2 regions of the Micromonospora ureilytica genome follow, and region 1 is predicted to be linked to the other one. Evidence: riboswitches for the same ligand, from Rfam matches in the RefSeq annotation. Region 1 holds a riboswitch; the other holds the start of a gene.
The links. Region 1 has a riboswitch for ZMP and ZTP ahead of IW248_RS17500 (bifunctional 5,10-methylenetetrahydrofolate dehydrogenase/5,10-methenyltetrahydrofolate cyclohydrolase). Riboswitches for the same ligand answer to the same signal wherever they lie in the genome.

Region 1 (14,656 bases):
CGGTCCAGCTCACCGTGGCCAGCCGCCCGTCGCCGGCCAGCCAACCCACCTCGGCGACCGGCCCGTGCCCGCTCGCCGCGGCGATGGTCCGCTTGTACGCCTGCTGACCCAGCCCGGTGACCTTCGCCGCCTTGTCCGGCACCACGTCCGCGCCGAAGGTGGCCTTGTCGATAGTGGTCTCGGTCACGCTGAGCGTCAACTCCGGCAGCGTCGCACCCGCGGCCCGGACCACACAGGTGTGGGTGTCGCCCTGTTCGCTGGACGCCGCCACGTCGAAGCGTGCCTTCACCACCTGCTCGATCACCGTGAAGTCCAGCAGACGGCAGGCGCCACCAGAGGAGGCCGCCGCAACGTCCACCGCGATCGACACAGGTGGCGGCGCCGCCACCGGCTTCGCCTCGTCGGAGCAGCCACTCACCAGCAACCCGGCCAGCCCGGCGACCACGATCCGCCCGCGCACATTCCACCCTCTCGCCGACCGACGGCGGAAGGCGCCCGCCGGATGTCCGTCGGCCACCGTACGGGGTGTCGGTGTCGCGCGAAAGCCCCACTGACGCCTAATCCGACGGTGGATCGTCCACGTACGGGCAGTGCCGGCAGCCGCGCCCGCAGCACGTGCCACGGCGGGCCAGGAAACCGGCGCTGAGCACGAACAGCCCGCTCGCCGGGTCGAGGTAGCCGGCCTCACCGGCGGCCAACGCGGCGGTGTGCGCGGCGAGGATCCGGCGCCGGTCGGGGTGATCGAACGGCAGCCGGGACGGGTGCGGCTCGGTGAGCGGCCGGTCGGCCAGGGGTCGTCGCTCTCCGGTCACCGCAGCAGTCTAGGGACAGACACCGCCGCCAGGCTTATCGTCGTACGGTCCGACGACGATCGGGGTCGACACCTGTCGACGCGTACGGAGGGGACACGATGCGGAAGATCGTTGTGCAGATGAGCCTGTCGTTGGACGGGTTCTTCGAGGGCCCGGGTGGAGACATCGGCTGGCACCAGGTCGACGAGGAGTTGCACCAGCACTTCAACGACGTGATCGCCCCGATGGGCGGGTTCCTCAGCGGCCGGGTCAGCCACGAGCTGATGGCCGCCTACTGGCCGACCGCCGATCAGGACCCGGCCGCCAGCGGCCCGGAGCGCGAGTTCGCCCGGATCTGGCGGGACATGCCGAAGATCGTCTACTCGCGCACCCTCGACCACGCCGACTGGAACGCGACAGTGGTGCGCGAGGTCGACGTCGAGCAGGTCCGCAAGCTCACCGCCGAGCCGGGCGGCGACCTGGCGCTCGGCGGGGCCGACCTGGCCGCGACGTTCGCCCGGCACGATCTGATCGACGAGTACCGGATCTACGTCCACCCGGTGCTGGTCGGTCGGGGCCGTCGACTCTTCCCCGACGCCGAGACTCCGACCGGTCTGCGGCTGGTGGAGAGCCGCGTCTTCGGCAACGGCGTGGTCCTGCTCCGGCACGAGCGGGTCCGCTGACCGATGAGTGCGGCGGCTTGAGTCTCCACCGGGGGGAGACGCGAGGGTGGGGGCATGAGCGGGGAGACACGGCACACGATCGGCGAACTGGCCCGGCGGACCGGCCTGAGCGTCAAGACCATCCGGTACTACGCCGACAGCGGGGTCGTGCCGCCGACGGATCGGAGCCCGGCCGGTTACCGGCGGTACGGCCCGGCGGCCGTGGCCCGGTTGGAGCTGGTCCGGACGCTGCGTGACCTGGGCGTGGACCTGGCCACCATCCGGCGGGTGGTGAACCAGGAGGTGCCCCTGCCTGAGGTGGCCGCCGCGCACGCCGAGGCGTTGGCGGTGCAGATCCGGGTGCTGCGGCTGCGCCAGGCGGTGCTCACCGTCGCGGCGAGGCGCGAGTCGGGCCCGGCCGAGGTGGACGAGCTGCACCGGTTGGCCCAACTCACCACCCGCGAGCGTGGGCAACTGGTGGCCGACTTCCTGGGCAGCGTCTTCGCCGGCCTCAGCGACCAGCCCGCGTACCCGGGTGTGATGGTCTCGATGACACCGGAGCTTCCCGACGACCCCAGCACCGAGCAGGTCGAGGCGTGGCTGGAGCTGGCCGAGTTGTGCCGGGACCGGGAGTTCCGGGCACGGATGCGGCGGCTGGTACTGCAGCACGCCGCCGACCATGACGTCCCGGGGCTGCCCCGCCCGGACGCCGTCGCTGTGGTCCGGGACGCGGTGGCCGCCGCCCTCGCGGCCGGTCTCGACCCGACAAGCCCAGACGCCGATCCGGTGGTCGCGGCCGTCACCAGTCGGTACGCGAGTCTCCACGGGCACCCTGACGACGCGAACCTGCGTCAGCGGTTGCTCGACCGGCTGGTTCCGGCCAACGATCCCCGCCGGGACCGCTACCTCGACCTGCTGGCGGTGCTCAACGGTTGGTCGACCGGCGATGCGACAGTGCCGGCGGTGGACTGGTTCATCCGGGCCCTGCGCGCCCGGATGCCCGAGCCGGCCCGTTGAGCTGGGTGGCTGGGGGCTTCAGCCGAACCAGGTCATCGCCTGGCCGTGGCCCCTGGCCCAGGCCAGCGGCTTCCCGTCGAGCGCGAGAACGTTGTACAGCGCATCGTCGGGTGGCTCGGGCAACGCGTCGTACCCGAGCACGTCCGGCGCCTCGTTCGCGACCCAGTGCCCCGGCAGCTCGCTAACCAACCGGACGAACGCGTCCCGGCGCGGGAGCGGCACCTGGTAGAGCACCGACGTGTGGAAGACCACAAGCGTCGCGTCGGTCGGCGCCTGCGCGGCCAGCGCCGGCAGGTCGTCCACCAGGTCGCCACGGACCAGCAACGGCGGGTCGGCTGCGGCGACCGCCGCCGCGGCCCGCAGCCGGGCCCGCCGGTGGGCGTGTTCCGGCCAGATCAGCGCGTCCAACCAGGACACGTCGCCGGGGTCGGTCACGTCGAGCGGGTTGAGGTCCAGGCCGGCTCGCCACACCACCTGGGGTACGCCTGCCGGCGGCACCAGGCCGTTGGCCGCGCACTCCAGGATCGGCGCACCGGAGCCGATCTGATGATCGCCGTATCGGTAGGCGTACCGGTCGGGGTAGAGGCAGAGCCCGGCCGACGCGCCGACCTCCAGCAGGGCGAGGGGCTGCGGCAACGCGGCGAGTACCGGCAGCAGGACCGCGCACCGGCCCGCCTCGTTCGTCTGGGTGGCCCGGATGAGCAGTTCCGCCTCGACGGCGGGCCAGTGCGTCACCACGAAGTCGTGGAAGGTGACCGGGTCGTCGACCGGGCCACCGAGCCAGCGGACGACGCCGAACAGCAGATTCGGCTGCCGCTTGGCCGGCGGGACCCCGTCGAGCAGGGCGAGGAGGTCGTCGTCGCGGGCGACGGCCTGCGACAGGCGCTCGTACGTGGGCGACACTCCGCGCGCCTCGCGGCTGCCGAACTCGGCGTACGCCTCAGCGGTCGTCATGCCCTCATCGTCGCAGCCCATTCCTCGGAAATTCAGCCCCCATTCCCGTGCGCTGACTCACTCGCCTCATAGAGTGCTGCGGCGGCCGGACCGTTGAGCAGCAGCTCAGCGGGGTCGGGCTGAGGCAACGGGGAGGAACGTGTCGTGCGGGGTGACGGTGTCCGGGTCCTGATCGTCGGCGGTGGTGTCGCCGGACTGGCGACGGTGGCCGCGCTACGCGAGTGGGGCGCGACGATCGACGTGGTCGAGCGGGCGCTCGGACCGACCGACTCCGGCACCGGGATCTACCTCACCGGCAACGCGACCCGGATGCTCGACGTACTCGGTCTGCGAGGGTCGGTCGCCGACGTCTCCGTGGAGATCACCCGGCAGCGCAGCGCCAACCAGCGCGGGCGTCGCCTCTTCGACATCGACGTGGCCGCGCTGTGGCAGGGCGTCGGAGCGTGCGTGTCGTTGCCCCGGGCGCAGCTGCACCGGGCGCTGCTCGACGGCGTGGGCGACGCCCCGATCAGCTGGGGCCGTCAGCCGGTCGCGCTGGCCCAGGAGGGGGACCAGGTTGCCGTCGAGTTCGACGACAACAGCACCCAACGGTACGACCTGGTGCTCGGCGCGGACGGGGTGAACTCGACGGTCCGCCGGCTCGCCTTCGACGGCCGAGCCGCCCGGGACCTCGGCCAGTACGCGTACCGGTGGGTCGCTCCCCGCGTGGACGACGAGCCGGTCTGGTCGGTGCAGTTGGGGCGTGGAAGGCAGTTCCTGACGATCCCGATCAGCGCCGAGCAGACGTACTGCTACTACAACGACGGCCCGGTGGCCGACCGGCCCGACTGGCGTGACGACCTGGCTGCGACGTTCACCGAGCCGGTGGCCACCATGCTCAAGGCCCTCGACTACGACGACAGCACCCTGCACGCCGGGCCGAACCAGGAGGTCGTCCTCGACTCCTGGTCCCGGGGGCCGGTGCTGCTGATCGGCGACGCCGCCCACGCCACCTCACCGAACATGGCCCAGGGCGCGGCGATGGCCCTGGAGGACGCCGTCGTGCTCGCCTCGTCGTTGGCCACCGCCGATTCCGTCGCCGACGCGCTGCGTGACTTTGAGACGCGGCGTCGCCCGCGTACGAACTGGGTGCTCAGTCAGACCCACCGCCGCGACAAGGCCACCGGGCTCCCACCCGCGCTGCGCGACCTGGTGATGCGCCGCCTCGGCGAGCAGATGTTCCGCTCGAACTACGGGCCCCTGTTCGCCCAGCCCTGACCGGTCTGCCGTGGCCAGCCCGCTCACGGCAGCTGCCCCGGCCTGTCGACGATTGCGACCCGCAGGAGCGCGGCAGCCGACTCCAGTGACTCCTTGCCGTTACGCACCACCGAATTACGGGTGCCAAGGTAGACGTGGGAGTCCCGATCGAAGATGAGATCCAGGTTGCCGCCGATCACGCCGGGCATACGAATCGCCACCCCGTGCCGGCCGGCGACGTCCACGACGTCACCCGATATGACGACCGCTCCGGGCTGCCGTGCCAGCACTTCGAACAGCGCCGCCAGCGCTCGGGGCGGCACGTAGCCGTCGAGCATCGACCATGCGGTGGTGTACGCCATGCTCTCGCCCCCGTACACGGCCTCCTCGTCGGCGCCTTCGGGAAGGTGCAGGTCGACCGGGTGTTCCCGAAGGTATCGAAGCAGCTCGTCCGGATCGGTGGGCAGGTCCCCGTGGTACGCGGGCGGCTGGAACGCGTCGAGCTCCTTCGTGGGATCGGCGGCATCGTCCATGCGGAGCACCCTCAGCTCGCCCCACCCGTTCGGATCGCTCTCCTGTCGGTAGCGTCCCTGCGTGTACGCGACTCCGCCGGCCGACTGCCACAGTTGGTTCCGAATGGTCTGGTACGGGCCGCTGTCCGGCAAATCCCGGATCGTCGCCAGGGATTCCGTGAAGACGTACTGATCGGGCCGAGCGGTGAGTTCCGGCTGCTGCCGGGCCGCGTCGGCCGCCAGATGGAAGATCTCCGACGCGTTGGCCGTGGGCGGCGGCTGATCGCCCAGCCTCATGGTCTGAACCGCCAGCGCGCCGGCGGTCAACGTGACTGCCAGCCCTAACGCTCCGGCGAGGCGCCAACCACGCAGGAACCGGGTACGGCGTCCGACCGGACGGGCCGCCGAAGCCGACTCGGCCCGTTGGGCGACGTGAGCGGTCAGATCCCTGAGGAGCTGCTCCTCGAAACCCTGCGGCGACCGTTCGATCTCGTTCATCGTCATCTCCGTCTCCTCAGGCGAGGGTGGTGGCCGGGTGGGCGAGCACGGCGCGGACGAGGCGGCGGGCCCGATGCAGGCGGACCCGAGCGGCGACCGGCGACACCCCCAGCACGGTCGCCGCCTCCGCGACGGTGAGGCCGTCCACCGCGACGAGTTCGACGAGCGTCCGGGTGCCCTCGGGTAGCTCGCTCAGGGCCCGATGGGTGCGGCGGGCCGCCGACTCGGCGTCGATCCGCTCCTCGATGCGGGCGATGTCATCGGGGCCCAGGTCCCGTCGGCCGGCCAGACGGCCGGTCACCCGCAGCCGTTGGGCCGCCCGACGCCGCTCGTCGCCGATGACGTTGCGGGCCACCCCGTACAGCCAGCCGATCTGGCTACCCCGGTCCGGCCGGTAGCCGGCCGCCGACTCGATCACCGCCAGGAACACGTCAGCGGTGAGGTCGGCGGCGAGGTGTGGGTCGTCGACCCGCCGCGCCACGAACCGGCCCACCGCCTCCAGGTGCCGCCGGTAGAAGACCTCGAAGGCCACCGGATCGGCTCCGATGCTGGAAATGTCGTCGTCGGCTCGGCTCGGCTCACTCACAGGCCGTCCTCCCTCGTAGCCTTCACACCCCTTCTTCGTAAGCCGGAGCGCAGGTGTTACCGAACCATGGCGAGCCTGCCCGGCGCTGACGGCGGCCCTGCTGGTCCAGTTGGGCAACCGCCCTGGTGATGCGGCATTATCGAAGCACCGGCGACTGGCGGCACGGGGATGGTGAAACCATCGGGGAGCCTGTCGCGGGCGTCGACCGCCTGGGCGCCTGCGTCGAGGAACCGTCATGACCACGACCAGCAAATCCGTAGAGCACACCCCGTCGGGCACGGCCCGGCTCCTGCCGGGCGCACCCGTCGCCGAGGCCGTCCTGGCCGAGACCGCCGCCGCGGCAGCCCGCCTACGCAGCCGCGGGATCACCCCGAGCCTCGCCACCATCCTCGTCGGCGACGACGACGCCAGCGCCGGTTACATCGCCATCAAGCAGCGTCAGGCCGCCGCGCTCGGGTTCGCGTCCCCGCACGTGCATCTGCCTGCCACCGCCACCCAGGCCGAGCTGCACCGGGCCATTGCCCGGTTCAACACCGACCCGGCCGTGCACGGGCTGCTCGTGCAGTACCCCGTGCCGGGGCACCTGGACTACGACGCGGCGTTGCAGACCATCGACCCGGACAAGGACGTCGACGGCATGCATCCGCTGAACATAGGGCGTCTCGCCGTCGGCCTGCCCGGCCCGCTGCCGTGCACCCCCGCCGGCATCGAAGCCCTCCTGGCGTACTACGAGATCCCCGTCGCCGGTCGTGAGGTCGTCATCCTCGGCCGCGGCGCCACCCTTGGCCGCCCCCTGGCGATGCTGCTCGCCCAGAAGCGCCCGACCGCCAACGCGGCCGTCACCGTCGTACACACAGGTGTGCCCGACTGGGCCCGCTACACCCGCCGCGCCGACATCCTCGTGGCCGCCGCCGGCGTACCCGGGATCGTGCAGCCTGAGCACGTCAAGCCCGGCGGCGTCGTCATCGGCGCCGGCGTCCGCTACGACGGGCGGCGTCTCCTGCCGGATGTGGACGAAGCGTGCGCCGAGGTCGCCGGCGCGATCACGCCCCGGGTCGGCGGGGTCGGTCCGACCACCGTCGCGATGCTGTTCCGCAACGCCGTGCGCGCCGCCGAACGCGCGAGCCAGTAGCCCGGTTCCGTCGTCATCGCCAGAAGGCGGCTATTGCGCGGTGGGCTGCCAGCCCACCGCGCAACACCCTGACGAGCGTGATGCCTGTGAGTCATCACGATGACTCACAGGCATCACGGCCAACGACAACATGCTCTCCCGCGCGAGCCTCCAGGGGACCCGGAAACGGAGCTGCCCCGGCCTCCGACGAGGGAGACCGGGGCAGCGCCGCGTTTCGCGTACGTCAGCTGCAGCCGCTGGTGGAGCCGCAGCCCTCGCAGACGTAGCAGCTACCGGCGGGGCGCATCTTCGTACCGCAGGTGAAGCAGAGCGGTGCGTCGGCGGCCTTGCCGATCACGGCCTCCAGCAGTTCGGTGCTGGAACCCACGCTCGGAGCCGGCTTGGCGGCGGCCACGTCGGCCATCTCCTGGGCCGGCTGGGCGACGGCCTCGGACTTGGCCGGGGCCTCCACCGGTGCGGACGACGCCATCGCGGTCAGTTCGACGCCGGTGACGGCGGCGGCCTCCGCGTCGGCCTCGGCCCGCAGCTGCGCGGCCCGCTCCGAGGCGGTGAAGATGCCCAGCTCGGCACGGCGCTCGTAGGGCAGGAAGTCCAGCGCCAGGCGACGGAAGATGTAGTCCATCACCGAGGCCGCCATCCGCACGTCCGGGTCGTCGGTCATGCCGGCCGGCTCGAAGCGCATGTTGGTGAACTTGCTGACGAACGTCTCCAGCGGCACGCCGTACTGCAGGCCGATGCTGATGGCCACCGAGAAGGCGTCCATCACGCCGGCGAGGGTCGAGCCCTGCTTGGACATCTTCAGGAAGACCTCACCGAGGCCGTCGTCCGGGTAGGACGACGCGGTCAGGTAGCCCTCGGCGCCACCGACGGAGAAGCTGACCGTCTCGGACGGGCGCTTCTTCGGCAGGCGCTTACGCACCGGCCGGTACTCGATGACCTTCTCGACAGCGGCCGGTGCGGCCGCTGCGGTCTCGACTGCGGCCGGCTCGGTGGCCTTGTTGGACTTGGCCACCGAGAGCGGCTGCCCGACCTTGCAGTTGTCCCGGTAGATCGCCAGCGCCTTGAGGCCGAGCTTCCAGCCCTCGAAGTAGATCTTCTCGACGTCCTCGACGGTGGCCGCCTCCGGCATGTTGACCGTCTTGGAGATGGCGCCGGAGACGAACGGCTGAATGGCCGCCATCATCCGCACGTGACCCATCGGGGCGATCGTCCGCTCCCCCATGGCACAGTCGAAGACCGGGTAGTGCTCCGGCTTGAGGCCGGGGGCGTCCACCACGTGGCCGTGGTCGGCGATGTGCTCGACGATCGCCTCGACCTGCTCCTCGGGGTAGCCGAGGCTGCGCAGGGCGCGCGGCACCGTCTGGTTGACGATCTGCATCGAGCCGCCGCCGACCAGCTTCTTGAACTTGACAAGCGCCAGGTCCGGCTCCACGCCGGTCGTGTCGCAGTCCATCATGAAGCCGATCGTGCCGGTCGGGGCGAGGACGCTCGCCTGCGCGTTGCGCCAACCGAACTTGTCACCGATCTTGTTGCCCTGGGTCCACTGCTTGGTCGCCTCACGGACGATCGCGGTGGCCACCGGGCTGCTCGGCTTGATCTCGTCATTGGCCGCGGCGTGCTTGCGCATGACCCGCTTGTGCGGCTCGGCGTTGCGGGCGTAGCCGTCGTACGGGCCGACGACGCCGGCCAGCTCGGCAGAGCGGCGGTAGGCGGTGCCGGTCATCAGGGACGTGATCGACGCGGCGACCGAGCGGCCCTGGTCCGAGTCGTACGGCAGGCCGGTGGCCATCAGCAGGGCGCCCAGGTTGGCGTAGCCGATGCCGAGCTGCCGGTAGGCGCGGGACGTCTCACCGATCTTCTCGGTCGGGAAGTCCGCGAAGCAGATCGAGATGTCCATCGCGGTGATCACGAACTCGACGGACTTGACGAACTTCTCCACCTCGAAGCCACCGTCGGCACGGAGGAACTTCATCAGGTTGAGCGAGGCCAGGTTGCACGAGGAGTTGTCCAGGTGCAGGTACTCCGAGCACGGGTTCGACGCGGTGATCCGCCCGGTCTCCGGGCAGGTGTGCCAGTCGTTGATCGTGTCGTCGTACTGCAGACCGGGGTCGGCGCACTCCCAGGCTGCCTGGGAGATGGAGCGAAACAGCTTCTTGGCGTCGACGGTCTCGATCACCGAGCCGTCCAGCCGGCCGCGCAGGTCGAAGCCCTTGCCGTTCTCCACCGCCGACATGAACTCGTCGGAGACCCGGACCGAGTTGTTGGCGTTCTGGTACTGCACGCTGACGATGTCGGAGCCACCGAGGTCCATGTCGAACCCGGCGTCACGCAGCGCGCGGATCTTGTCCTCCTCGCGCGCCTTCGTGACCACGAACTCCTGGATGTCCGGGTGGTCGACGTCGATGATGACCATCTTGGCCGCCCGGCGGGTCGCGCCGCCGGACTTGATGGTGCCGGCGGAGGCGTCCGCGCCGCGCATGAAGCTGACCGGACCGGAGGCGTTGCCGCCGGAGGAGAGCAGCTCACGGGACGAGCGGATCCGCGACAGGTTGACCCCGGAGCCGGAGCCGCCCTTGAAGATCAGCCCCTCCTCCTTGTACCAGTCGAGGATCGAGTCCATCGAGTCGTCGACGGCCAGGATGAAGCAGGCGCTGACCTGCTGCGGCGACGGCGTGCCCACGTTGAACCAGACCGGCGAGTTGAAGCTGAACACCTGGTTCAGCAGCATCCAGGTCAGCTCGTGCGCGAAGACCTCGGCGTCGGCCGGGCTGGCGAAGTAGCCGTACTCCTCACCCGCGGTGCGGTAGGTGGTCACCACCCGGTCGATCAACTGCTTGAGCGACCACTCCCGCTCCGGGGTCCCCACCGCGCCCCGGAAGTACTTCGTGGTGACGATGTTTGCCGCGTTGACGCTCCACGACTCCGGGAACTCCACCCCACGCTGCTCGAAGTTGATCGAGCCGTCCCGCCAGTTCGTCATCACGACGTCACGGCGCTCCCAGGAGACCTCGTCGTACGGGTGGACACCCTCCGTCGTCCACACCCGCTCGATCTTCAGCCCCACGCCTGCCTTGCTTCGTGAACGGCTAGTTGTCACGCCGTTGCCCCCCTCGTCTGCGCGGTCACCCACCGCGCGTCCCAATCTCTCGAAAAACTGTGAAGACTCAGCTGGTACGGCCGGCGGCCTCGACCGCATCGACCCGGGCCTGCGCCGCGGCCCGCAACGTCTCGATCTCGCGCTCGAAGTCGGCGAGTGAGTCGAACGAGCGGTAGACGCTGGCGAACCGCAGGTAGGCGATCTCGTCCAGGTCGCGCAGCGGACCCAGGATCGCCAGGCCCACGTCGTGACTGGGGATCTCGGCGGCCCCCTTGGCCCGGACCGTCTCCTCCACCCGCTGCGCGAGCAGCGCGAGTGAGTCGTCGTCCACCGGCCGGCCCTGGCACGCCTTACGCACCCCGCCGATGATCTTCGTGCGACTGAACGGCTCGGTCACCCCGCTGCGCTTGACGACCGCGAGGACCGCCTCCTCGACGGTCGTGAACCGTTTGCCGCACTCCGGGCAGGAACGCCGCCGCCGGATGAGCTGGCCGTCGTCGGCCTCCCGCGAGTCGACCACCCGGGAGTCAGCGTGCCGGCAGTACGGACACCGCATCGCCCACCTCCATAAAATGATCAACTGCGAGCACACCGGACACCCCCGGACACGACTCACCGCGACGGTGCCATCCTCGGATGACGCCCGCCGTGATCGACGTTACGGGAGTGCGGTCGGTAGTCAGACCCAACCTGTAGGCAACTTACGCCCGTGTCACTACTACATCTAGGGGTCGACGGTATGTCGCCGGGGAAGCCGGGTCAAGTTGATCGGCGTGTCCGGCGCGTCACGGACCATCCGGCCATCCACGCCCCGCAGCACGCCCGAAGACCCAACGCCACGGCCCCGCCCGGGTTACCGGCTGGTGGGCCAGACCCGGGCGGAAAACGGTCGACGATCGAACACCAGTGCTACCTGACGTACCATTTATCAGAACATCCGTACTACCGGAGTGTTTTTTCACCCCGACACGCCGGTGAGAGGTCGTACAGATGTTTGAAAATGACTGATCTCACCTATACGGTCATGAACAACGTGGCACCACCGCACGCACCACGAGCCGACGAGGCACCCAGCGCCGACCAGGGAGGACGGACGTGACCGAGGACCGGGCCAGCCGGCCGAAGAGCCCGCAGCAGATCACCGAGGCGGGCCCCCCGGCCACCCGACGCCGCAGCCCCGCGCGCAGCCGGACGGGTCAGCCCGCCGTGCGCCCGGTCACCCCGGTGGTCAGCGCCTTCCCCGACCCGGCGACTGTCGACCTGACCGCCCGTCAGCGCCGCATCCTGGAGTTCATCCGCAACTGGGTGGAACGACACGGCTACCCGCCGAGCGTCCGAGAGATCGGCGAGGCGGTCGGCCTGGTGTCGCCGTCAAGCGTCGCCTACCAGCTCAAGGAGCTGGAGAAGAAGGGCTTCCTGCGCCGCGACCCGAACCGGCCGCGCGCGGTGGACGTCCGCGCCCCCAGCGAGGCCATCGACGACGAGTTGTCGAGGGCACAGCGGCCGACCCCGGCGTACGTGCCGATGCTCGGTCGGATCGCCGCCGGTGGGCCGATCCTCGCCGAGCAGGCCGTGGAGGACATCTTCCCGCTCCCCCGCGAGCTGGTGGGTGAGGGCGAGGTCTTCATGCTCCAGGTCAAGGGCGATTCGATGCTCGACGCGGCGATCTGCGACGGCGACTGGGTGGTCGTCCGGCAGCAGCCGACCGCCGACTCGGGTGAGATCGTGGCCGCCATGCTCGACGGCGAGGCGACCGTCAAGACCTACCGGCGGCGCGACGGGCACGTCTGGCTGATGCCGCAGAACCCAGCCTTCGACCCGATTCCCGGCGATGACGCCACCATCATGGGCCGGGTCGTGGCGGTGCTACGCCGGATCTGACCGATCGGCGGGTGAGTGCCGACAGCGCTCACCCGCACCGCTCGGCAGGGCCTGACGAGCGCCTCAGCGCCGATCAGTACCGGTCGCCCCGGTGACCGCGACCGCCCCCGGGATACTGCCCGTACGGGTCGACGGGCGGCGCGTCGTCGTCGCGTCGGCGGCCGGGCCGCTGACCCCGGTAGTCGGGCTCCTGCCCACCGCGCCGGGGCGGCTCCGCGCGACCGGGCTGACCGCCGTCGCCGCCGTACACGCCACCACCAGGACGACCGCCGCCACCCTGTGGACGGCCACCGCCGCCCGCTGGGGGACGACCGCCGCCGCTGGCCGGGGGACGACCGCCGCCACCCGCCGGGGGACGGCCGCCGCCGCCGTAGACGCCGGCACCGCCGCCGTCCGGTCTTGGCGCACCGTAGCCACCGTCAGCCGGGGCCGGCCGAGCGCCACCGCCGTACACCGCGCCACCCGCCGGGGCTGGGCCGCCGCGACCCGCACCACCGCCGTAGACCGCTCCGCCGGCCGGCGCGCCACCCCCGTAGACACCACTTCTCCGGTCGTCATCGGCCGGGAACCCGTCGGCGGCACGACCCGCACGCGGGCCGAACGGCTCGCCATCCGGGTCGGACGCGTCGGACGCGTCAGCGCCAGGCGGCCGACGGCGGGCACGAACGATGCCGAAGATGCCGCTGGCGACCAACAGCAGGCCGATCAGCCCGACCGCCCCGACCAGGTACGTGATGTCGTCGAGGCTCAGCCCGTCGGTCCAGGATTTCGAGGCGGCCGGCTTGCCGCCCTCCTCCGCAGCCAGTGGCACGGCGGTGGAACTGGACGGGGTGTAGCTGAGAACGTCGAGCGGCTCGTCTTCGGCGAACCGGCCGGCGTCGGAGACGGTGACGAACGACTTCCCGTCCGAGGTGTAGCTGATGGCCTCGCCGAACGGGTCGGCCAGCGGCGTCACCCGCGGCTTGCCGGTGGTGAGAGCGCCCACGATGTCGCCACCGGTCACGTCGAACTCGAAGGCGTCCGCGTAGGTGCGCAGGACCACCCGAGTGCCGTCCGGTGCCCGGGACGCGCCGGTGATGGCGATCCGGCCGAACGTGTTGAGGGTGTTCTCCGTCTCGGTCTTCGGCAGCGTGATCTCGCCTGCCTTACGCATCGGCACCGGGTCGGTGTCGCCGCTCTTCAGGGCCGCCGACGGCGTGAAGATCTCGGCCTTGCCGCTGGTCACCTTTGTGATGATCAGTGGTTTCCCGTCGTCGCCGATGAGCAGCGCCTCGGCGTCGTGCGGTTTGGCCTCGGGGTAGGAGAGCCGGTGCAGAGTCGGCTCCTTGCCGCCGGTGACAGGCATCGACCAGAGCGCGACGCGGCTGCGGCGCTCCTTCGAGTCGGGGTTGTCACCGGTGTCGGCGATCCAGAGGGTGCGCCCGTCCTTGGACAGGGCGAGATCCTCGGTGTCGAACGGGCCCTGCCCCGAGTAACGGACCGGCTCCTTCGAGATCTTGCACTTGGTGTCCAGGAAGAAGACCCGCTTGCGTGCCGTGACCTCGGTGCCGTCGTTGATGACGATGTAGCCACTCTTGGTGGCGACCAGCCCGGACAGCTCCCGTAGGCGCTCGTCGGCGATCGTGCATCGCTTCTGGCCGGGTTTGGCGGCGGGCGGCCCCGACGCCCCAGGGGCGGGAGCCGCAGCGGCGACTCCGGCGAGCGCCACGGTTGCCCCGAGCAGGCCGAGGGCAACCGTGACCGAGGAAACAACGCGGCGCATTCGGCCAGTGTCGCATGCCGCGCGTTTCCGGTGGATGACGCCGTGGCCGCTCAGGACCTGCTGCCGGCCGCCTGCCCCTGCCGCTCCACGTCGAACGCCGCCAACTCAGCAGCCAGCTCCGCACTGACGCGGACATGCAGCAGGGTGCCTTCCGGCAGGTGCGACGTGCTGAGCACCTCACCGGTGCGGTGCACCCGGGACACCAGGTCACCCCGGTCGTACGGCACGACCGCCCGGACCTCCACGGCCGGCTGCGGCAGCCGGTCCTCGATCGCCGCGCGCAGCTCGTCCATGCCCCGCCCGGAGTACGCCGAGACGAAAATCGCGTCCGGCCAGAGCCGCTTGAGCCGCAGCAGGGTGTCCTCGTCGGCCGCGTCGGTCTTGTTGACCACCAGCAGCTCGGGGAGCCGATCCGCGCTCACCTCGGCGAGCACCTCGTGCACCGCACGGACCTGCTCCTCCGGATCCGGGTGGGTGCCGTCGACGACGTGCACCACCAGATCCGCCTCCGCGACCTCCTCCAGCGTC
Region 2 (14,656 bases), 1.5 Mb from region 1:
CGGAAGGTGCGGGAGGGACTGCTCGGCGGGAACCGCCCCGATCTCGTGATCGTCACCAACGCCGAGTACCCGGTCAGAGGCGAGCCGGGGCGGTCCGCGATGGCCCGCGAGATGAGGAAGACGTGGAGCGGCATGGTCGCGGAGAAGATTCCGGTGGTGGTGCTGCGGGACACGCCGCTGCACCTCAACGACATCGCCGAGTGTGTGTCCAAGAACCCGAAACGCCTGACGACGTGCGCCAATCCCCGAGACGAGGCCCTCGGCCGTGGGGGCGGTCCCGCTCAGGAGGAGGCGCTCGACGGACTCGTCGGCGTCCGTCTGGTCGACCTGAACGACTGGATCTGCCCCGCGGACCGCTGTGCCCCCGTCATCGGAGGCGTCCTCGTCTGGCGCGACGCGCACCACCTGAGCGCCACCTACTCGTCGACTCTCGCAGGGCCGCTGGGCACCGTGCTCAAGCCCGTGATCGCCGCGCTGTGACCTCCACGGTCGGCCGGAAGGCTCACCGCTCGGGCGGGGCCTCCAGGCCGTCGCGGTCGGCCAGTTGCAGCAGGGGCTCCAGCGAGTGCCGGTCACCGTCCAGGCCGGCGTGCGGGTCGCCGCGCTCGGCGAACCGGGCCGGCATGCTGAGCACGTCGAAGTCCTCCGGGCGGACCTGGTCCAGCTCCGACCAGTCCAGGGGTGCGGAGACCAGCGCGGCCGGCGTGGGCCGGATCGAGTACGCCGAGGTCACCGTGTGGTCCCGGGCCATCTGGTTGTAGTCGACGAAGACCGGCCGGTCCCGCTGCTCACGCCACCAGGTGGTGGTGACCAGGTCCGGCAGCCGGCGCTGCATCTCCCGGCCCAGCGCGAGCACCGCCCGACGGCAGTCACCGAAGCTCCACCGCGGCTCGATCGACAGGTAGACGTGCAGGCCCCGACCGCCGGTGGTCTTCGGGTAGCCGGTCATGCCCAGCTCGGCGAGGAACGCCCGCACCTCGTGCGCCACCGGCACCACCTGCTCGAAGCCGACGCCGGGCATCGGGTCCAGGTCGATGCGCAGCTGGTCGGGGCGTTCCACGTCGGCGGCGGTGACCGGCCACGGGTGGAACCGCAGGGTGCCCAGGTTGGCGGCCCAGATGACCACGGCCAGCTCGCTCGGCGCGACCTCGTCGGCGGTGCGGCCACTGGGGAAGGTGATGTGCGCGGTCCGCACCCACTCGGGCGCTCCCGCCGGCAGCCGCTTCTGGTAGAACGCGTCGCCTCGGTTGGTCTGCCGGGTGGCGATCGTCGCGCCCTCGAACACGCCCCGGGGCCAGCGTTCCAGCATGGTCGGCCGATCCCGCAGCGCGCGCAGGATGCCGTCACCCACCGCCAGGAAGTAGCGGACCACGTCCAGCTTGGTCAGCCCTCGCTCCGGAAAGTACGGCTTGTCGGGGCTGGAGACGCGGACCAGCCGCTCCCCCACCTGGATCTCCTCCGCCGCCGTGGCCACGCCCCGAGGGTACGCGGCGGTCGGGTGATCAGCGGGGCACCGACCACGATCAGCGCTGTCCCGAACCCGACGGCACCGCCAGGCACCGACTGGCGTCGATTCCACCTCTTGACCCGGTCGGGCAGGATGGCGTCGTGCGCCAGCAGAAGACCGGATCGGGCGGGGCACCCACCGTCCGGATCGACGACGCGTCGACCGAGGACATCCCCGCCCTGCTCGCCCTCGACGCGCTCTGTTTCCCGCCCGGCGACCCGGCGTACGAGCCAGCGGCGCCGAACGAGATCGAGAACGGCGTCACGGCCGGGCACGTCCGGGTGGTCCGCGCCGGCACGGAGATCGTCGGCTTCCTCCAGTACGAGTTGCCGAGCGCCCATCACCTCTATCTGAGTGGGCTCGGGGTGCACCCGGATCAGCGGCGCACCGGTGTGGGTGCGGCACTGCTCGACGACTTCGTGGCCCGGGCACGGGCGGTGGGGGCGCAGCCCCACCCGACCATCTCCACGGTGACCAGCCCGGAGAACCTGGCCATGCTCGGGTTGCTGCTGTCCCGCGGGTTCGTCGTGCGCACCATCGTGTCGGGCTACTTCGGCCCGGGACGCGACCGCTACTACTGCCAGCACAAGTCACGGGTGGAGTACGTCGACGCCGACGAGCGCTATCTGATCCCGGTTGCCGCGTCGGCGCAGATCGCCACCCTGCTGGCCGGCGAGCAGAACGTCATCACGGGACTGGTGAACCTGCCCGCCGGGCCGGCCCTGGAGCTGTCCCGGTTCGAGAAGGAAGACTTCGCGGCCCTGCAGTCCGACGAGAGCGCCGCCGGGATCACCTTCGCCAGCGGCATCCTGGCCTCGATCGCGTTCGTGCTCGGCCTGTCGTTCGCCTCCCCGGCCTATCCCGATGGGGTACGGGTGCTGCTGATGTGCTCGGCCCTGGCCACCACCGCGTCGCTGATCATCTATGCCAACACCTCCGGTGAGCTGGCCCGACTGCGAACCAACAGCTTTGGCCGGTACACAAAGTGGGGCAACGTGCTGTCGGAGTTCGGCGGTGTCTTCCCCTTCCTCATCGCCCTACCGGTCACCTTCGCGAAGATCACCTCCTCGGTGGGCGTGGCCCTGGCGGCCGCGGCCCTCTTCGGCGCCGCCCTGCTCGTCTACGACCGGTCGACCTTCGCCATCTCGGCGCGCTTTCGACAAACCGTCAGCACGACCGCCCTGTCCGTCTTCGTCGCCGCCACGCCGGTGCTGGGCGTCCTCGCGGTACGCCACTCCGCTCCGACGGTCCCCTGGGCCTGGACGGGAGCGGTACTCCTGGCCCTGGCCGCCCAGTCCTTCACCTACCTCTTCCGTCGGCGCGACGAGTCCACACCCCAGGCGGGGCCGCGTCCCTGGCAGAGCCGCCGCTAGGCAGCGGTCCGATTACCGGACGCTCGTGCCGGGTAGGGGGGCGGCATGGCGGAACTGGCAACCCTCTGGATCGTCCGGCACGGCGAGAGCACCGCGAACGTCGCGGCGACGCGGGCCGAGGCGTCGGGCGCGGAGCTGATCGACCTCACCCACCGCGACGCCGACGTGCCGCTCTCCGCGACCGGCGAGGATCAGGCTCGGGCGACCGGCCGGTGGCTGGCCGACCTGCCGGATGCGAAGCGCCCGGATGTGGCGGTGGTGTCGCCGTACCTGCGCGCGGTGCAGACCTCTCGGCTGGCCCTGGCCGGCACCGACATTCCCGTCCACCGCGACGAGCGGCTGCGCGACCGGGAGCTGGGCATTCTCGACGGGCTGACCGGGCACGGGGTGCGGCGGCGGCACCCGGACGAGGCCGACCGTCGGGAGCGGTTGGGCAAGTTCTACTACCGGCCGCCAGGCGGGGAGTCCTGGACGGACGTGGCGTTGCGGCTGCGGACGCTGCTGGGCGACCTGCGCCGCGACCACGAGGGTTGCCGGGTGCTGCTCTTCGGACACGACGCGCTGGTCTTCCTGCTTCGCTATCTGGTGGAGGGGTTGACCGAGGACGAGCTGATGGCGCTCACCCGGCAGGACGTGATCGCCAACTGTTCGATCACCGAGTGGTCGGCGGACGGCGAGGAACGACTGAGGCTCACCGCCTTCAACGATGTCGAGCACCTGCGTCAGCAGGGCGCCCAGCCCACCAGGGAGGACGAGATCCATGCCGAGCCGGTCTGAGGTGAAGGTGATCACGCCGGGGCTGCTGCGGGACTGGGCGCTGCCGGTGCCGGTCGGCGGGAAGGAGAGCCGGGGCACCGTGCTGGTGGTCGGCGGCTCCCGCTTCACGCCGGGCGCGGTGCTGCTCGCCGGGGTGGCCGCGTTGCGCGCCGGCGCCGGGGTGCTCCAACTCGCCGCCGCCGAGTCCACCGCCGCCGCCCTGAGCATCCAGGTGCCCGAGGCGCTCGTGGTCGGCCTGCCGGAGACCGCCGACGGCGCGGTGGCCGCCGACCGGGACGGCCAGCTCGGCGAGCTGGTCGCGCAGGCCGACGTGGTGACCCTCGGCCCCGGCCTGAAGGCGATCGACGAGACCAACCGCCTGTTGGGCCTGGTCCTGGAGGCGGCCCGTCCGGATACGTCGCTGGTGCTCGACGCGTACGCCCTCGGTGCGCTCAGCCACGCACCGGACCTGCTGGTCGGCTCGGGTCGGCCCGTGGTGCTCACCCCCAACGTCACCGAGGCCGGGCACCTGCTCGGGCGGGACCCGGGCGACGACCTGGACGCCGAGGCGGCCGAGTTGGCCGCCCGGTACGAGGCGGTCGTGTCGCTGTACGGGCACGTGGCTGCCCCGGACGGGCGGGGTTGGCGGGAGGAGAGCGGCGACGCCGGGCTGGGCACCTCGGGCAGCGGGGACGTGCTCGCCGGGTTGTTGGCCGGGCTGCTGTCCCGGGGTGCCGACCCGGCGCAGGCGGCCTGCTGGGGCTCGTTCGCCCACTCGGTAAGTGGCCAGCGGCTGATCCCCCGCTACGGCCGGATCGGCTTTCTGGCTCGGGAACTGCTCGACGAGATCCCCCGCACACTGGCCATGGTCTGAGACGTTTTCACCTGTTTCCGCAATGGGCGTGGGGGTACCGGAACTCCACCAGCCGAGACTTTTCAGGGAGGTCACACCGGTGTCGACCGATGCCATCGTCCTGCTCAAAGAGGACCACAAGGAAATGCGCCGCCTGTTCAAGGCCTTCCAGGACGCCGAGGAGGGGCCGGCGAGCCAGCGGCAGAAGCTGGTGGACCAGATCCTGGAGGCACTGACAGTGCACACCTATCTGGAGAACGAGGTGATGTACCCGGAGGTCCGCCGGCTGCTGCCCGACCTGGAGGACGACATCCTCGAGTCGTACGAGGAACACCACGTCGCCGATGTGCTCTGCGCCGAGCTGGCCAGTATGGACGCCGACGACGAGCGGTTCAACGCCAAGACGACAGTGTTGATCGAGAACGTCACCCACCACGTCGAGGAGGAAGAGGAGGAGTGGTTCCCCAAGGTCCGCGACGCGCTGGGCCGCAAGCAGCTGCAGGAGATCGGCGAGAAGATGATCGCGCTGCGCGCGGACGCGCCGCGTACCCCCACCGCGCCGAAGGCGATCAAGAAGGCGCTCGATGCGGTGACGGCCTGAGGCACCCGCTCACACCGAAGGGCCCGGCATCATGCCGGGCCCTTCGTCGTGCACCACGGGTCAGTTCCCCGATCCCGGCTCGGCCATCCGGCGGTGCTGCTCGGACTTGAGCTTGTCCGGAATGATCTTGCCGGCGGCGGTCTGCATCTTGTTCATCAGCGAGCCCGCGGTGACCGTCTGGTCACCCTTCATCATCGCCTCGAAGCCCTGCGCGGCGACCTTCGCCGGGTCGTCCTTCCGGCCCGAGCCCACCCGGGTGTCCTCCATGTCGGCCCGGTCGAAGAACTCCGTGTCGGTCGGGCCGGGCATCAGCGCGGTCACCGTGACGCCGGTGTCCTTCAACTCGTTGCGCAGCGCCTCGGCGAAGGACTGCACGAACGACTTCGACGCGTTGTAGACCGCCTGGAACGGCCCCGGCATGGTGGAGGCGATCGACGAGGTGAAGAGGACCCGGCCCGCGCCCCGCTCGACCATCCCGGGCAGCAGCCGCTTCGCCAGGTGCACCGTCGAGCGCACGTTGAGGTCGACGATCTCCAGCTCGTCGGCGAGGTCGGTGCCGCCGACGAAGGCGCCACCGGCGCCCCGACCGGCGTTGAGCGCCAGCGCGTCCAGCGGCCGGCCGGTCGCGGTGACGGCGGCCACCAGCTCCGTCACGCCCTGCTCGCGGGCCAGGTCGACGCGGACCGACCAGACCTGCGGGCCGCCGTCACGGCGCAGCTTCTGTGCCGCCAGTTCGATGCCGTCGTCCTCGGCGGCGATGACCAGGTCGAAGCCGTGCTCGACGAACTGCGCCGCCAGCTCGTACCCGATCCCGCTGGAGGCCCCGGTCACCAGGGCGAGGGGCCGGTCGGAGGTGGGTGTGTTCATGATCTTGACTCCTTCTGTGCGAACCGTTCGGACCCTGGCCGCACCGCGGCGGTGCGGTGGTCACCTACCGAGTGCCCCGCGACGGACCGCGCAATCCCGTCGGCGGGTCGACTCCCGGAGGGCGGCCCGAACGGCCAGACCCGGCCCGGTAGGATCAGCGCAGGCCGTTACTGGCGCGTGGGGATGGACAACCATCGGGGAGCGGCCTCGTCACGTGGACGTTTGCCGAGCGCCTGGGCCTTCCCGCACGTCTGTTGGAGGTCGCATGTCGCGCAACGCCGAGTCCACCGCATTCCGTAGTGCCCTTGAGGTGATCAGGGCTGTCGAGCCGCGGGTGGCCGACGCCATCGGCGCCGAGCTGACCGACCAACGCGAGTCGCTCAAGTTGATCGCCAGCGAGAACTACGCCTCCCCGGCGACCCTGCTGGCCATGGGCAACTGGTTCAGCGACAAGTACGCCGAGGGCACCGTCGGCCGCCGCTTCTACGCCGGCTGCCAGAACGTCGACACCGTCGAGGCGCTCGCCGCCGAGCACGCTCGGGAGCTGTTCGGCGCCCCGCACGCGTACGTGCAGCCGCACTCGGGCATCGACGCCAACCTGGTCGCGTTCTGGGCGGTCCTGGCCGACCGGGTGGAGTCCCCCGCCCTGAAGAAGGCCCAGGTCCGTCAGGTCAACGACCTCACCGAGGCCGACTGGTTCGCCCTGCGCCGCGAGCTGGGCAACCAGCGGATGCTCGGCATGTCACTGGACGCCGGTGGCCACCTCACCCACGGCTTCCGGCCGAACATCTCCGGCAAGATGTTCGACCAGCGCAGCTACGGCACCGACCCGGCGACCGGCCTGATCGACTACGACCGGGTGGCCGAGGCCGCCCGCGAGTTCAAGCCGCTGATCCTGGTGGGCGGCTACTCGGCGTACCCCCGGAAGGTGAACTTCCGGATCCTGCGGGAGATCGCCGACTCGGTCGGCGCCACCTTCATGGTCGACATGGCGCACTTCGCCGGCCTGGTGGCCGGCAAGGTGTTCACCGGCGACTTCGACCCGGTGCCGCACGCGCACATCGTCACGACCACCACGCACAAGTCGTTGCGCGGCCCGCGCGGCGGCATGGTGCTCTGCCAGCCCGAGCTGGCCGACCAGGTGGACCGGGGCTGCCCGATGGTGCTCGGTGGGCCGCTGCCGCACGTGATGGCCGCCAAGGCGGTCGCGCTCGCCGAGGCCCGCCGGCCCGACTTCGCCGACTACGCCCAGCGGATCGTCGACAACGCGCAGGCGCTCGCCGAGGGGCTGCTGAGCCGGGGCGCCACGTTGGTCACCGGTGGCACCGACAACCACCTGGTGCTCATCGACGTGTCCGGGTACGAGCTCACCGGCCGGCAGGCCGAGCAGGCCCTCCTCGACTCGGGCATCGTCACCAACCGCAACTCGGTCCCGCAGGACCCGAACGGGGCCTGGTACACGTCCGGCATCCGGATCGGCACCCCGGCGCTGACCACCCGGGGCCTCGGCGCCGCCGAGATGGACCAGACCGCCGAGCTGATCCACACCGTGCTGACCCAGACCACCGCCGGCGCCAACGCCGACGGCACCCCGTCGAAGGCGAAGTACAACCTGGACGCCGGCCTGGCCGACAAGGTAGCCCGCCACGCCACCGACCTGCTGGCCACGTACCCCCTCTACCCCGGCATCGACCTGACCTGAGCCGCCGCTCCCGTCGATCTTGGAGTTGTGGTGCCCGACCCGGGCTGGTGCGCGACTTGCGTCCACCACCACAACTCCATGATCGACGCGGGAGGGTGCAGGGGCGACCGTCAGGCCATGGGGCGCTTCAGGTGGTAGCGGTGGACTTCGGTGCTGCCCTGGACGTTGTTGACGTCCTCGGCGGCGGAGACCAGCTCCCACCCCTCCCGACCGGCGCGGTTGAGGTGCGCGATGGCGGTGTCGCCATAGGCCGTGATGTCCTTACGTGACCCGTCCGGCGCGTACCAGACGAACGAGACGTGAAAATTGCGGCCCTGTCCCTGATAGCGACGGACGAGCAGGGCGTACTCCCAGGCAACCATGCGGCTTATTATGACCGTCCACCCAGGACGGCGGCACGCGGGTCGTCGCGCATTGCCATCCGATGAACGCGCTGTGTCAACCCGCCCGGTGCACCGCTCACCCCACCCCGAGGGTACGCAGCTCGCCGGCCGCCACCGTGTCTGAGCAGCCGGCCAGGGTGAGCGCATCGGTCAGCTCGGCGGCGAGCAGCGCCAACGCGTCCCGGGCGGCCGGTTCGCCACCGACGGCCAGCGCCCAGAGCAGCGGTCGGCCGACCAGCACCCCGGCCGCGCCCAACGCGAGCGCCCGCAGCACGTCGGTGCCGCCCCGGATGCCGCTGTCCAGCAGCACCTGGCAACCGTCCCCGACCGCGGCGACGACCTCCGGCAGCATGGTGACGCTCGCCGGTGAGCCGTCCAGTTGCCGCCCGCCGTGGTTGGAGACGACCACCGCGTCCGCGCCGACCCGTACCGCCTCGGTCGCGTCGCGCGGGTCCAGCAGCCCCTTGACCACCAGCGGCAGGTCGACCTGCTCGCGCAGCCACGCCAGGTCCGCCCAGCGCAGCGCCGGCGCGAACGACGCGGCGGTGTGCGCGGCGATCGCGGACACCCCGGGGGCACCGGAGTGTGCCAGCGCGTCGCGACCGTCGGGGAGGTTCGCGGCGACCACCTCGGCCGGCAGCCGGAACGCGTTGCGCAGGTCCCGAGGACGTCGGCCGAGCACCGGGACGTCCACGGTGACCACCAGCGCCCGGCACCCGGCCGCGACGACCCGGTCCAGCAGGTCGCGGACGAGGGCCCGGTCGCGCAGCCAGTAGAGCTGGAACCAGACGTCCGCGCCCACCCCGGTGACCTGTTCGATGGGTGTGCTGCCCAGAGTGCTCGCCAGGTACGGAATCCCGGCCGCGCCGGCCGCCGCCGCCAGACCCAGCTCTCCGTCCGGGTGCACCAGTCGCTGGTACGCCATCGGCGCCACCCCGACCGGCATGGCGTACCGACGGCCGAGCAGCCGGGTGCCGAGGTCGACAGTGTCCACGCCGCGCAGCACCCGGGGCAGCACCGCGACCCGGTCCAGTGCGTGTCGGTTCGCGGCGAGGGTCACCTCGGACGCGCTGCCGCCGGCCAGGTAGTCCCACACGTCCGGCGGCAGCAGGGCCCGGGCTTGCTCGGCGTAGTCGGCGAGCGACACGGCCGGCAGGTCGGTCAGCACCCGCTCACCCATCGCCCGGACCCGGCGTGGCCACCGGCTCGGCCGGGCCGGCCAACTCCTCCACCCCGCCCGGACCGTCGGCTTCGGCAGCCTCGCCCGGACCGGCCGCCAGCCCGAAGCGATCGCGGAGGAACGCCGCCGCGCTCCCCTGCGCCCGCCGCCCGTCGGTGAAGGTCCCCGGCATGGCGAAGAACCCGTGGATCATGCCCGGGTAGTGCTCCAGCCGGGTGGACACACCGGCGTCGCGCAGCCGCTCGGCGTACCGCTGCCCCTCGGTGTGGAGGGGGTCCAGTTCGGCGGTGATCACCAGCGCCGGCGGCAACCCGGACAGGTCGTCGGCGAGCAACGGGGAGGCCAGCGGGTCCCGGGCATGGGCCGGGTCGGCCAGGTAGTGCGTCCGGTACCAGACGATCGAACGGCGGTTGAACAGCGCCGGGTCGTCGTCGCCGGCCGGTTCGCCGCTCTGGTCGGTGTTCGGATAGACCAGCAGTTGCGCGGCGAGTGGGGGCCCGTCCGTCCGGCTGAGCAGGGTGACCGCGGCGGCCAGGTTCCCGCCGGCGCTGTCCCCTCCCACCGCCAGTCGGGTCGGGTCCACGCCCAGCCGGTCGGCGTGCCGGGCGACCCAGGAGGCGGCGGCGTGGCAGTCGTGCACCGCCGCCGGGAAGGGGTGCTCCGGGGCGAGCCGGTAGCCGACGGTGATCACCTGACAGGGGACGGCGTTGGCCAGGCGTCGGCAGATGCCGTCGGCGGTGTCGATGCTGCCGAGCGTCCACCCGCCGCCGAAGAAGTAGAGCAGGGTGGGCAGTGGACCCGAACCGGCCGGCCGGTACACCCGCAGCGGTAGTTCCCCGGCGGGGCCGGGGATCCGCTCGTCGCGTACCTCGGTCACCGGCTCGACCGCGCCGCCGCCGGCGCGGATCGCGGCCAGGTCCGCGGCGCGCGCCTCGGAAAGGGTCTGCGCGTACAGCGGCGGGGTGCCGGCCGCGGCACGGGCCGCACGGTACGCCGCCACCTCCGGATGCAGGGCCATGTCGCTCCTATCCACAGGTGCTCACCAGTAACTTGTCGATTCCGCGCAGGAACAGGCTGCCGCTGTACGTCGGCGTCTCGGTGACCGTCAGCGCCGGGAACCGGGCGAACAGCCGGGGCAGCGCGAGGCGACCCTCCAACCGCGACACCGCCGCGCCGAGGCAGAAGTGCAGACCCACCCCGAAGGCCAGTGACGGAGGGCCGGGACGGGTCGGGTCGAAGGTGTCCGGGGCCGGGAAGCGGGCCGGGTCCCGGTTGGCCGCCCCGATCATGATCAGCACATTGTCGTCCTTCGCGACCGGCGCGCCGTGCAGCACGGTGTCGGCCGGCGCGGCGCGCGCCAGGAAGTGCACCGGGCTCGCCAACCGCAGCACCTCGTCGACGCAGCCCTGCGCCAGCGTGGCGTCGGTGGGCAGCGCCGCGACCGTCTCCGGGTGCGCCAACAGCAACGGCAGCCCATTGCTGAGCATGTAGACGGTGGTGACGAAGCTGGCGTTGAACAGCACGATCAGGTTGCTGACCAGCTCCTCCTCGGTCAGCTCCACCTCCCCGGAGTCCAGCGCCTCGACCAACCCGCTGAGCAGGTCGTTCCCGGGCACTCGACGGCGGTGTTCAAGCAGCTCCCGGTAGAAGACCCGCAACTCCCGCGCGGCGGCGTTGGCCGCGGCCAGCCGCTGCGGGGTCTTCCCCGCCACGTCCAGGAACTCGTCGATCCACTCCACCCGCTCGCGGTACCACGGCAGGTCGGCGGCCGGGATACCGATGAACTCGGCCATCACCAGGGCCGGGATCGGGTACGCGAAGTCGGCCACGAAGTCGACAACGCCCTCCCCGGCGTCCGCCATCCGGTCCAACAGCTCGTCGACCACCCGCAGGATCACCGGTTCCAGAGCGCCGAGCCGGCGCGGCGTGAAGGTGCGGGAGAAGACGTGCCGCATCCGGGTGTGGTCGGGCGGGTTGACGAACATCATCGAGGTTTGGAAGGTACGCAGGATCTCCTGCTCCTCCCAGCCCGGCGGCGGCTGTTTCGTCCACTCCGGATCACGCAGCAACTCGTCGACGAGGTCGTAGCCGACCGCGACGGCGGCCACCGTAGGGTGCTCGGCGCGCGCCGGCACCGCGCTGATCGGGCCGAGCCGGTGCAGCGCGGCGTACCACGGGTACGGATCCTGTCTGCCCTGATCGCTGTACAGGCCGGTGAGTATCTCCTCCACGTCCACGGCCAACTCCTCCCCAGGATGTCGGTGGCCGGGGACGACGGGGATCACCCGCCGTCCCCGACCGTTGTCACAGGTCGAGCAGCCGCAGCGGCACGGCGTTGGCCAGTGCCTGGTTGCCGGCGTCGTTCGGGTGGATGTGGTCTCCCGAGTCGTACGCGGGCAGCAGTTGGCTCGGCCGGGCCGGGTCGCGCAGCACCCGGTCGAAGTCGAGCAGCCCGTCGAACTCCCGACTGCCGCGCAGGTACGCGTTCACCGCCTGGCGGGTGGCCTCCTTCTGCGGCGTCCACACGCCCGGCGCCCCGTGCCCCTCGTACGGTGTCAGCGTGGCCACCAGGCTGGTCAGCCCGCGCTGCTGGAGCTGCTGGTTGATCTGCCGCAGGGTGCCGATGATCGCCTCGGGTGCGTCGTTCGACATCCAGATGTCGTTGATGCCCAGGTGGGTGACGACGGTACGCACCCCGGTCTGCCCGAAGACGTCCTCGTTGAGACGGGCCGCCGCGTTCGGGCCGAGCTGGTAGTAGCCGGGGTAGCTGCCGTCGCCCGGCTCGGTGCCCTCGTGGTTGAGCCGGTTGCCGGCCAGGCTCAGGTTGAGCACGCCCGGGGTGCGCTTGTCCGGCCGGTCGGCGAGCAACCGGTCGGAGAGCAGGTCGGGCCAGCGCCGGTTGGCGTTGACGGTGCTGCCGTTGCCGTCGCCGATGGAGTCGCTGAGCACGACCAGCGCGCCGGGGCTGCCCTTGCGTTGCACGTCGACGCCGGAGAGGAAGAACCAGCAGCAGGTGGGGCGGGTGGTGAACCCGGTGCCCTCGGCCGCCCCGGTCAGGTCCCCCGCGCCGATGAAGTTGGCCTGCTGCGACTGGCCGTGGAACGTGGTCGGGCCGGTCGGCGTCGGGAAGTGCACTGTGACCACCAGGTCACTGTCGTCCGCGACCGGGAAGGCCAACGGGTCGCTGAGCAGTTCCGCGCCCCGGTTCATCGTCGCCGTGGTGGTGCCGGTGAAGGTCAGCGGGCGCACCGACGCCGCGTCGATGTCGGAAAGGTCGTCGGGGGTCGCGGTGTTCGGCCGGGCGACGGTGGCGCGACCGACAGCCACCGCCTGCTCGCCGTAGAGGTTGCTCAGGCGTACCCGCAGCGCCGGGCCGCCCACCGAGACATGCACGATCATCCGGACGCTCTGGTCGTTGAGACCGGTGTTGGTCAACCCGACCGAGTTGCCCCGGGTGACCGCGGTGGCCCAGCTGCCCGCCCACTCGGCGCGGTCGGGTCGGCCGGCGGCGGTGCCGGACGGACCGGCGCTGGCGACGACGGCGGGCGCGCCGGCGACCAACAGCGCGGCCGCGGCGGCGATGACATGCCATCTCTTCGGGGTTGCCGTTGCCATGGAACCTCCATCGTGTGGCAGCCCAGGGCCGTCCGCTGACGGCGCCCGTCTGGACGATGGTCCAGAAACCTAGCCGCCGCCGCTGACGGGCGTCAATCAACCTGATCGACGCGATCAAATGTCCGGCGGGCCGCTCGGATCGCCCGTCGGCACGGTTCCGACCAGCCGTTTCCGGCCTAGGCTTCCAGGCGGCGGCGGTGCGGTCGCCCAAGCGCGCCACCGTCGCGTCGTCACCGGGAGCTGCCCGGGACCGCCGCTTTCTCGGATGGGGGCTGCCGGATGACTGACGGACCCGGGCACACCACTACCTACGTGGACAGGGTGTTGGACCTGTTCGCCGAGTTCGGCGACCGGGAGGCGTTGGTCGGCGCCGATCAGCGACTCACCTACACCGAGGCCGCCGCGCGGGTTCGGGCGATGGCCGCGACGTTGACCCGGCACGGCGTACGGCCCGGGTCGGCGGTGCTGGTGACCGTCGCGAACGCGGTGGAGGGGCCGCTGCTGCAACTCGCCCTGCACCTGCTCGGCTGCCGGACGATGTGGGTCGCCCCGGTGACCGCGCGCCGGGAGGTCGACGAGTTCATCCGGTTGGCCCGCCCGGACGCGCTGGTCTACGACGCCCGGGACCGGGCCGGTCTGGGCCCGGAGCTGGCTGCCGCGCTGCCCGGCACGCCGGTGTGCTGTCTGGGCGCGGGTGGCGCCGGCCCCGACCTCACCGCCGACACCGACGTGGCGGAGCTGCCGGTGTCAGTGCCGGCACCCGAGTCGTTCCTGCAGACCAGCGGCACCACCGGAAGCCCCAAGCTGGTGCACCACCGGGAGAGTTTCTACGCCCAGATCCTCGCCCTGGCCGCCGACTTCCGCGCCGCCGGGTTCCCCCTGCTGCGGCACCTGTCGCACTCGCCGATGTGGCTGGCCAGCGGGCAGATCACCACATTGTTCAACCTGTTCACCGGTGGGGTGCTGTTCCTGCGCGACGACTGGGACCCGGTGGCCTTCGTGGACACCGTGCAGCGGGAACGGATCAACTCGACCTTCGTCACCCCGCCGATGCTCTACGAGGTGTTGGACCACCCGGCGCTGGTCGGGGCGGACTTCTCCGCCATGTTCATGTTCAACGTGGGCGCCGGGCCCGCCGCGCCCGCCCGGCTGCGCCAGGCCATCGCGCGGTTCGGCCCGGTGCTGCGCATCGTGTACGGCCTCAGCGAGGCGGTCGTGATCACCGCGCTGCCCGGGTTGACCGACGATCCGGAGCACCCGGAGCGGTTGGGCTCCTGCGGGCGGCCCTACGGCGACGTCCGCATCGAGATCCGCGGCGACGACGGCACCGTGCTGCCGACCGGCCGCGACGGCGTGGTGTGGGTGCACACCCGGCTGAGCTTCGCCGGCTACCACGGCCAGCCGGAGCTGACCGCGCAGACGCTCGTGGACGGCTGGGTGCGGACCCGCGACATCGGACACCTCGACGACGACGGCTACCTCTACCTGGTCGACCGGGCAGACGACGCGATCCTCACGCAACGACGGAGCTGGCCGATCTTCTGCCGCCCCATCGAGGACGTGCTGGCCGGGCACCCGCGGGTACGGGCCGCCGCCGTGATCGGCGTGCCGGACGAGACGGCCGGTGAGGTCCCGTACGCGTACGTGGTGCTCGGGCCGGGCGCGACGGTCACCGGGGCGGAGCTGATCGACCTGGTGACCGTCGACCTCAACGAGATGTGGGCACCGGCCGCTGTGGAGTTCCTCGACCGGTTGCCGGTGAACCGGTCGATGAAGGTGGACAAGCGGGCGCTGCGCGAGCGGTACGCGGCCCGCCGGG

Region 2: another riboswitch for ZMP and ZTP. It lies ahead of IW248_RS10395 (glycine hydroxymethyltransferase); the one in region 1 lies ahead of IW248_RS17500 (bifunctional 5,10-methylenetetrahydrofolate dehydrogenase/5,10-methenyltetrahydrofolate cyclohydrolase).

The regions. Positions count from the first base shown of each region.
Region 1 is NZ_JADOTX010000001.1:3,879,407-3,894,062, forward strand. It holds gene IW248_RS17460 (hypothetical protein) at 1-460, opposite strand, end outside; gene IW248_RS17465 (DUF5522 domain-containing protein) at 558-812, opposite strand; gene IW248_RS17470 (dihydrofolate reductase family protein) at 911-1,474, shown strand; gene IW248_RS17475 (MerR family transcriptional regulator) at 1,529-2,470, shown strand; gene IW248_RS17480 (DUF2332 domain-containing protein) at 2,489-3,424, opposite strand; gene IW248_RS17485 (FAD-dependent monooxygenase) at 3,569-4,681, shown strand; gene IW248_RS17490 (CU044_5270 family protein) at 4,705-5,676, opposite strand; gene IW248_RS17495 (RNA polymerase sigma factor) at 5,687-6,256, opposite strand; ZMP/ZTP riboswitch at 6,397-6,478, shown strand; gene IW248_RS17500 (bifunctional 5,10-methylenetetrahydrofolate dehydrogenase/5,10-methenyltetrahydrofolate cyclohydrolase) at 6,492-7,388, shown strand; gene IW248_RS17505 (vitamin B12-dependent ribonucleotide reductase) at 7,612-10,485, opposite strand; gene nrdR (transcriptional regulator NrdR) at 10,553-11,041, opposite strand; gene lexA (transcriptional repressor LexA) at 11,581-12,366, shown strand; gene IW248_RS17520 (hypothetical protein) at 12,440-14,128, opposite strand; gene hflX (GTPase HflX) at 14,179-14,656, opposite strand, start outside.
Region 2 is NZ_JADOTX010000001.1:2,339,103-2,353,758, forward strand. It holds gene IW248_RS10360 (acyltransferase family protein) at 1-480, shown strand, start outside; gene IW248_RS10365 (DNA polymerase domain-containing protein) at 503-1,474, opposite strand; gene IW248_RS10370 (GNAT family N-acetyltransferase) at 1,609-2,880, shown strand; gene IW248_RS10375 (histidine phosphatase family protein) at 2,926-3,657, shown strand; gene IW248_RS10380 (NAD(P)H-hydrate dehydratase) at 3,641-4,510, shown strand; gene IW248_RS10385 (hemerythrin domain-containing protein) at 4,590-5,090, shown strand; gene IW248_RS10390 (SDR family NAD(P)-dependent oxidoreductase) at 5,151-5,957, opposite strand; ZMP/ZTP riboswitch at 6,114-6,203, shown strand; gene IW248_RS10395 (glycine hydroxymethyltransferase) at 6,223-7,659, shown strand; gene IW248_RS10400 (hypothetical protein) at 7,770-8,030, opposite strand; gene IW248_RS10405 (alpha-hydroxy acid oxidase) at 8,119-9,222, opposite strand; partial or broken gene lipP1 (LipP1 family hormone-sensitive lipase) at 9,326-10,240, opposite strand; gene IW248_RS10415 (cytochrome P450) at 10,248-11,459, opposite strand; gene IW248_RS10420 (SGNH/GDSL hydrolase family protein) at 11,527-12,804, opposite strand; gene IW248_RS10425 (AMP-binding protein) at 13,117-14,656, shown strand, end outside.